One region of the Aeromonas simiae genome, then DNA from elsewhere that is predicted to be linked to it. Evidence: predicted binding sites of a transcription regulator. Region 1 holds the regulator's gene; the other holds the start of a gene.
What was found. The regulator MetJ, encoded in region 1, represses methionine synthesis genes. The targets are predictions, from matches to a motif close to AGANNTCTAGANNTCT.

Region 2: the regulator MetJ is predicted to act here: its motif matches at 2,015-2,030, upstream of metA (homoserine O-acetyltransferase MetA).

The regions. Positions count from the first base shown of each region.
Region 1 is NZ_CP040449.1:3,616,535-3,620,514, reverse strand. It holds gene FE240_RS17275 (TRAP transporter permease) at 1-820, shown strand, start outside; gene FE240_RS17270 (aromatic amino acid transport family protein) at 1,140-2,405, shown strand; gene metJ (met regulon transcriptional regulator MetJ) at 2,479-2,802, opposite strand; gene metB (cystathionine gamma-synthase) at 2,976-3,980, shown strand, end outside.
Region 2 is NZ_CP040449.1:148,045-152,024, forward strand. It holds gene FE240_RS00690 (spermidine synthase) at 1-547, shown strand, start outside; gene dtd (D-aminoacyl-tRNA deacylase) at 538-975, opposite strand; gene metA (homoserine O-acetyltransferase MetA) at 1,036-1,980, opposite strand; gene FE240_RS00705 (molybdopterin-binding protein) at 2,341-3,480, shown strand; gene FE240_RS00710 (c-type cytochrome) at 3,530-3,980, opposite strand, start outside.

The DNA.
Region 1 (3,980 bases):
CAGCCTGTTGGCCCCGGTGATCGTCACCCTGGGGCAGCAGAATGGCCTCATCGTGCCGCTTATCGCCGTGCATCTGTTCGTCTTCTATTTCGGCATCATGGCCGACGTGACGCCGCCGGTGGGACTGGCCTCGTTCGCCGCAGCCGCGGTTTCCAAGGGTGATCCCATCAAAACGGGTCTGACCGCCTTCTACTACAGCTTGCGTACTGCGGCGTTGCCGTTCCTGTTCATCTTCAACACCGACCTGCTGCTCATCAATGTGGACTTCGCCCACGGCGTGCTGATCTTCATCGTGGCGACCATCGCCATGTTGATCTTCGCCGCCGCCACCCAGGGCTATTTCCTGGTGAAGAACCGCTGGTACGAGAATGTCCTGCTGCTGCTGGTTGCGTTCACCCTGTTTCGTCCCGGTTTCTGGATGGACATGATCCATGATCCTTACCGTGATACGGCCCCTGCCGAGCTGGCCCAGACCATGGGCCAGGTAGAGGCCGAGAGCACGTTGCGGCTGCGGATCGAAGGGGAGGATGCGGTTGGCAAGTTACGTCGCTTCACCGTGCTGCTGCCGGTGCCGGAAGGAGAGAGTGGGGCGGCGCGCCTTGAGGCGCTCGGTATCACCCTCTACGAGCAGGATGGTAAGACCCTGATCGACAACGTCACCTTCGGCAGCCCAGCCGCCGATATGGGCCTGGAGTTCGACCAGCAGATCTTAAGTGTCAAGGCGCCGACCGAACGCTGGGACAAGGAGTGGATCTGGCTGCCGGGTCTGCTGCTGCTTGGCGGTATTGTGCTGCTACAGCGGCGACGTCAGTCGGCCTGAGTGGATACGTGAAGAGGAGGCGGCCTGTGGGCCGCCTCTTTCATTGCCAAGGGCTCACAAGGAGGCGGTGATGGCCATTTGTCTGCCAATTGAGTTTTTAGTGAAATAAAAATTTGAGCTGATGTGAAAATTCAAAATAAAAAATCAATAAATTAGCCTTTCACAGTTTCATGAATCCAGGTTTTTGCCGATCTGCCTGCACGCTGCACTGGCTGAGCGGCCAAATTGTAGCGAATTCTGTTACTTCCCATTTTTGAGAATTAAATGTTGATGGCACACAATCCACGCAGTTAAAAATATTGCGTTGATTGGATTGGCGATGGATATCTCTGTAGTTGAGGAAAAATGCCCGGCTGAGGTTCGGTCGAAGGCGGCACGGCGCTGGCAGCGCCATGATACCCAATGGGTCATCAGCCTGTTTGGAACCGCGGTCGGGGCCGGAATTCTGTTCCTACCCATCAACCTGGGTCTTGGTGGCATCTGGCCGCTGCTGCTGGTGGCGGTACTGGCCGGCCCCATGACCTATCTGGCTCACCTCGGGCTGGCCCGCTTCGTGCTCTCGTCATCGCGCCCCGGAGCCGATTTCACTGAGGTGGCCGAGCAGCACTTCGGCGTCGTGAGCGGCCGCCTCATCTCCATTCTCTATTTCCTCTCGATCTTTCCGATCCTGCTCATCTACGGGGTAGGGCTGACCAACACGGTGGAGAGCTTCATGGTGAACCAGCTCGGCATGGCCATGCCGCCGCGCGTGCTGCTCTCGGGCGTGCTGGTGTTCGTCATGGTGGCGGTGATGCTGGCTGGCGAGAAGGCGATGCTGCGAGCGTTTGCCGCCATGGTCTATCCGTTGGCGGCCATTCTGGCGGCTCTCTCCTGTTACCTCATTCCCGAGTGGCGTTGGCCGCAGGGGAGCGCCCTGACCGGCACCGACTTTGCCAAGACCGTCTGGCTGGCGCTGCCGGTGACGGTGTTTGCCTTCAGCCACGCGGCCGCTATCTCGGGCTTTGCCAACGTGCAGCAGCGCCACTACGGTGAGGCGGCCGGGGAGAAGAGCCGTCAGATCCTGCTTAGCACCAGCCTGATGCTGGTGGGGTTTGTGCTCTTTTTCGTCTTCTCCTGCGTGCTGGCCCTCTCGCCCGAGCAGTTGGCGGCGGCTAAGGCACAAAACGTCTCGGTGCTCTCCTATCTGGCCAACGTCACCGACAACCCGGTGATCATCACGCTGGGGCCGTTGATCGCCTTTATCGCCATCACCTCCTCCTTCCTCGGCCATTTCCTCGGTGCCCGCGCCAGCCTGCAAAATCTGCTGGCCAAGCAGGGGTTGTCGAGCGAGCGCGCCGACAAGGTGGGCATCGCCTTCATGTTCTTCGCCATCTGGGGGGCGGCGGTCGTCAACCCGAGCATCCTCGGCTTGATGGAGGTGCTCTCCGGCCCGGTTATCGCCATGATCCTCTTCATCATGCCGGTGGTGGCCATCTACAAGGTGCCGGCGCTGGCCCATCTGCGCGGCCAACGGCTGGCCAATGGCTTTATCTTGCTGACCGGCTCGCTGGCGGTCTCGGCCCTGCTGTTCAGCCTGTTGAAATAGGGCCCAGCCATGCAAAAGAGGCGACCCATGGGGTCGCCTCTTTGTGTGTTGGCAGAGTCGTGGAGCGAGCGCCTTATTCGGCGTCGTACTCCTCGATCTCCTTGCCCAGCGCCTGCATGATGGCGCGCGCCTCGGCTGGAATGCTGTCCGGCTGATCCTTGCGCAGATCTTCGTCGCACGGCAGCGGCTGGCCGGTAAAGGCGTGCAGGAAGGCCTCGCAGAGCAGCTCGCTGTTGGTGGCGTGGCGCAGGTTGTTGACCTGGCGGCGGGTGCGCTCGTCAGTCAGCACCTTAAGCACTTTGAGCGGGATGGAAACGGTGATTTTCTTGACCTGCTCACTCTTCTTGCCGTGCTCTGCATAGGGGCTGACATAGTCGCCGTTCCACTCTGTTCCCATGATCCACCTGTACTGGTTAAGCCGTGAGGCCGAATTTTAACCCTTAAGGAGGGTAATGGCAATCCAACAGCAAAGCCATTTGGACGTCTAGACATGTTGACGGCTTTTGCTGTTTGGCATACTGTGTAGCTTCGCCAGATGGGGCACAGACGAAACAGGGAAGGAGAGTGCAGATGAGTCATCAGGGAACCCACGCCGTACGGGTCGGCATCGAGAGCGACACCCAGCACGGGGCGGTCGTTCCTCCCATCTATCTCTCCAGCAACTACACCTTTGCCGACTTTGGCGAGCCACGTCAATACGACTATGCGCGCTCCGGCAACCCGACCCGCAGCAATCTGGCCGAGGCGCTGGCTGCCCTGGAAGGGGGGGCGGGGGCCGTCATCACCTCCACTGGCATGGGCGCGGTGCATCTGGTCAGTACCACCCTGCTCGCGGCGGGGGATCTGCTGATCGCCCCCCACGACTGCTATGGCGGTACCTGGCGCCTGTTCGAGCACCTCGCCGCCAAGGGGTGCTACCGGGTCAAGTTTGTCGATCTGGCCGATGACAAGGCGCTGGCGGAGGCACTGGCCGAGCAGCCCAAGCTGGTATGGATTGAGACCCCCTCCAACCCCCTGCTACGGGTGGTGGATGTGGCCGCCATCTGCACTGCTGCCCATGCCGCCGGTGCGCGGGTGGCAGTCGACAACACCTTCCTCACCCCCTTCTGGCAGCAGCCGCTGGCGCTGGGTGCCGATCTGGTGGTGCACTCCACCACCAAGTACATCAACGGTCACTCCGATGTGGTCGGCGGCGCCGTGGTGGCGGCCGAGGCCGCCCTGGCCGAGCAGCTCACCTGGTGGGCCAACTGCCTCGGGCTGACCGGCGGGGCATTCGACTCCTACCTTACCCTGCGCGGTCTGCGCACCCTGGGGGCGCGCCTGCGCTGTCATGCCGAAAACACCGAGCAGGTGCTGGCGTTTCTCCAGGCGCAGCCCAGGGTGACCCGCATCTATCACCCCTCCCTGCCCACCCATCCGGGGCATGAGATTGCGCGCCGTCAACAAGCGGGTTTCGGTGCCATGGTAAGTTTCGAGCTCAATCTGGGGGAGGCGGGGATCCGCGCCTTCCTGGCGGCCCTCGAGCTCTTCTCGGTGGCCGAGTCCCTCGGCGGGGTTGAGAGCCTAGTGGCCCAC
Region 2 (3,980 bases), 510 kb from region 1:
CTGGCTCGAGATCGATGATGTGGTGCAGTCGGTGCAGTGCCTGAGTGAGCCGGCACGCTTGTGTCTGCCGCACCAACAGATGTTGTGCCGTGCCCTTCCGGAGCGCGCGCAGCGCATTCTCGAGCTGGGGTTGGGGGGCGGCGACATGACCCGCCACTTGGCGGCCCGCTGGCCAGGCGCCACCCAGCAGTGTGTCGATCTCGACGGTGAGGTGATTGCGCTCTATCGCGACTTCTTTCAGGGGGAGGAGCGGCCCCAACTGCACCATGGGGATGCGCTGGCGTTTTTACAGCAGGGGGAGGGGCGCTTCGATCTGGTGCTGCTCGATCTCTTCAGCCAGGATGGCAATCCGCCACTGCTGTTCCAGCCCGCCCTCTATCAGGCGCTGGCGGCGCGCCTTGAGGGGCGGCTCATCATCAATCTGTTGCCGCGAACCCACCTCGAGCTGGAGCGGGTGCGCGAGCTGTGCCGCCAGTGGCTGGCACCGGGGCGGCTGTGGCCGGTACCCGGTTACTGCAACCAGATCTTGATGCTCGACTACACCTGAAGCCAGAAGGTGACCGGGCCGTCGTTGACCAGTGAGACCTTCATGTCGGCGGCGAAGCGGCCGGTCTCGGTGTTCAGGCCACCGGCGCGGGCTTGCTCGACGAAGTAGTCGTAGAGGCGCTCGGCCTCGCTCGGGTGGGCTCCGCCTGAGAAGCTCGGGCGCATCCCCTTCTTAGTGTCGGCGGCCAGGGTGAACTGGGATACCACCAGCAAGCTGCCGCCCGTCTGCTCCACGTTGAGGTTCATCTTGCCCGCTTCGTCACTGAAGATGCGGTAGCCGCGCACCTTGTGCAGCAGCTTGTCGGCATGGGTCTCGGTGTCGCCCTGCTCGACCCCGAGCAGCACCAGCAGGCCACCCTTGATGGCCCCCACGACCTCCCCCTCGACGACGACATTCGCCTCGCTCACCCGTTGAATCAATGCAATCACGAATCGGCTCCTGCTGGCCTGAAAAGAGAGGGCCGAGCATAACAGCCCGGCGCTCGCCGGTCAGTTCTTGTGGTCGTAGGTGAAGACTTTGCCGATATCCTCGAGCCGATAGCTGGTGAGCTGGTAGACGTAGTAGTTGAGCCAGTTGCTAAACAGCAGGTGACCATGGCTGCGCCAGGTGGCGCGCGGGGGGTTGGCCGGGTTGTCGTCCGGGTAGTAGTTCACTGGCACGCTGGGCGCGAGACCAGCGTCGAGATCGCGGCGATACTCCTGATCCAGCGTCAGTGCATCGTATTCGGGGTGGCCGGTGACAAACACTTGGCGACCATCGCGGGTGGCGGCCAGATAGACCCCCGCCTCTTCGGATTCGGCGAAGATCTGCAAATCGGTATGGGCGCGGATGAGATCCCCATCGAAGGCCGCATAACGGGAGTGGGGGGCGACGAACTCGTCATCGAAGCCGCGCAGCAGCGGCTCGTGATCCACCAGGCGCTGATGGCGGTAGACGCCGGAGAGCTTCTCGCCGTGGGTCTGCTTATCCATGCCGTAGAGCACCTTGAGGGCGGCCTGCACAGCCCAACAGAGGAACAGGGTGGAGGTGACATGCTCGTGGGACCAGCGGATGATCTCGCCGATGCGTTGCCAGTAGACCACGTCCTCGAACTCCACCAAACCGAGCGGGGCCCCGGTGATGATCATGCCGTCATAGTTATTGCTGCGCACCTGCTCGAAGTCGTTGTAGAAGTTCTCGAGGTGGGCGCGCGGTGTGTTGCGTGAATCCCGATCATCGATGCGCAGCAGATCCACGTCGACCTGCAACGGGGTGTTGGAGAGCATGCGCAGCAGCTGGATCTCGGTTTCGATCTTCTTCGGCATCAGGTTGAGGATGAGCACCCGCAACGGACGGATGTTCTGAGTCACGGCGCGTGACTCGCTCATGACGAAGATGTTCTCTTCCCCCAGCACGGCGGCGGCGGGCAATTGATCCGGAATCTTGATGGGCATGCTTACTCCCTGTACTGCATCGGTAAATATGTCTGGACATCCAGAAATCTATAATAAACTGAGGCGAGTGTCATCAATCCCTTTGAGTTCGCCCTGCCCTTTGTCTAGCATAACGGCCAATCTGACTGGGGATGGCTGGTTGTGGCGCTCGCTCAGCGCCAGCAGATTGACCATCTCATCCTGTTTGCTCTGGGCTAAGACCCACCCCGTTTTCTCATCAGAAGCGACCCATCCATGGCGCTGGCTCGGCGTGATGCTGGGGAGTAGCAAGAAAGGGGCGGGTAGTGGTCGGCCATCTGCGAGCCTCTCATTACCCACCCGGCAGGGTGACGTCGAACATCTTCCACGCTGAGGTCTTTCATGCATATCGAACTGGTGAGTACGGGCGATGAGATCGTCACCGGCCTGGTGGTCGACACCAATGCGGCCTGGTTGTCGGCCCTGCTGCTTGAACAAGGGTGGCAGGTGCGCCGCCGTCATACGGTGGGCGATGATCTGGAGGCGATCACCCAGGTGCTGGCCGAAGCGGCGGCCCGCAGCGATGTGGTGCTGGTGTGCGGTGGATTGGGCCCCACCTCGGACGATCTCACCGCCGAGGCGGCAGCGCGGGCCTTTTCGGCCCCGCTTGAGCTGCGTGAGGCGTGGCTCGAGGTCATCCGCGCCCGCTATGCCAGCCGTGGCCGCGTCATGGCCGAGAGCAATGCCAAGCAGGCCTGGCTGCCGCGCGGCAGCTGGCTTATCGACAATCCGGTTGGCACCGCCTGCGGCTTTCGCGTCGATGCCGGTGCTTGCCGCCTCTACTTCACGCCGGGCGTGCCGTTTGAGTTCAAGCAAATGGTGCAGCAGCAGATCTTGCCGGAGCTGGCGGCGGGGCAGGATACCCGGCTACGCCGCTTCTACACCTTCGGTGTGCCCGAATCGACCCTGAGTGATGCGCTGGATCGGCTCGAGTGGCCACAAGGGGTGGTGCTCGGTTATCGCTCCAGCATGCCGCTCATCGAGCTCAAGCTAATTGGTCACGAGGTGGATGACGGCGTAATGGGGCTCGCCGAGGCGCAGTTGCTTGCCCATATCACCCCCTGGCTGGTGGGTGAGGGGAGTGAGCCCCCTTGGGCGCACATACTGCGCGGCCTCAAAGGGGAGCCACTTTACCTGTTGGAGTGTGCCAGTGGTGGCGCCTTGCAGCGTATGTGCCGTGACTATCCACACCTGCATGCCCGCTTCGAGGCGACGTTGGAGGTCGATCTGGCGGCGCTGGCGCCCCAACCGGGGCGGTGGGCGCTGCTGGTGGGCGAAGAGAGCGAGCAAGGGGTGGCGCTGGTCTTGCAAGATGGCGAGCAGCGCTTCGAGCAGTTGGTGCAGGTGCGCCATCCCGATCGGCCGAGCCGCGAGCGCATCCTGGCCTTCTGCGCCCTCGACATGCTGCGCCGTCATCTGGCCGGACACTCTCCTTTTGGCGAGTATCAGACCCTGACGTGTACCTTGCTGCGGGCGTCTTGAAAACAGCAGCGGGAGGCCTTGGCCTCCCGCACTTATTTATCGGATGCGATCAGTGCAGGCCGACCACGTATTGTGAGAGCACCTGGATGTCTTCGTCGGTCAGCTTCCTGGCAACGTCGCGCATCATGCCGTTCGGATCGTTGTCGCGGGTGCCGGAGCGGAAGGCTTCCAGTTGGGCCTTGATATAGGCTGGGTGCTGGCCAGTCAGGTTGGGGTATTTGGCCTGTGCCAGCCCTTCACCGCGGGGGCCGTGGCAGGCGATGCAGGCCGCCAGTGAGCGGGAGGTATCCCCTCCCATGTAGAGGGCGCGGCCTTTCTCCACCACGTCATCGGGAACGGCCACGGGAGTGCGCTGCTGCTCGGAGAAGTAGGCGGACAGATCGTCCATGTCTTGCTCAGAAAGCGGCAGTGCCATGGGGCCCATGACCGGTGCAACACGCCCGGTTTTTCCAGAGGCGGCGGCTTTTAGTTCAAGCAGCTGTTTCTTGAGGTAAGCGGGG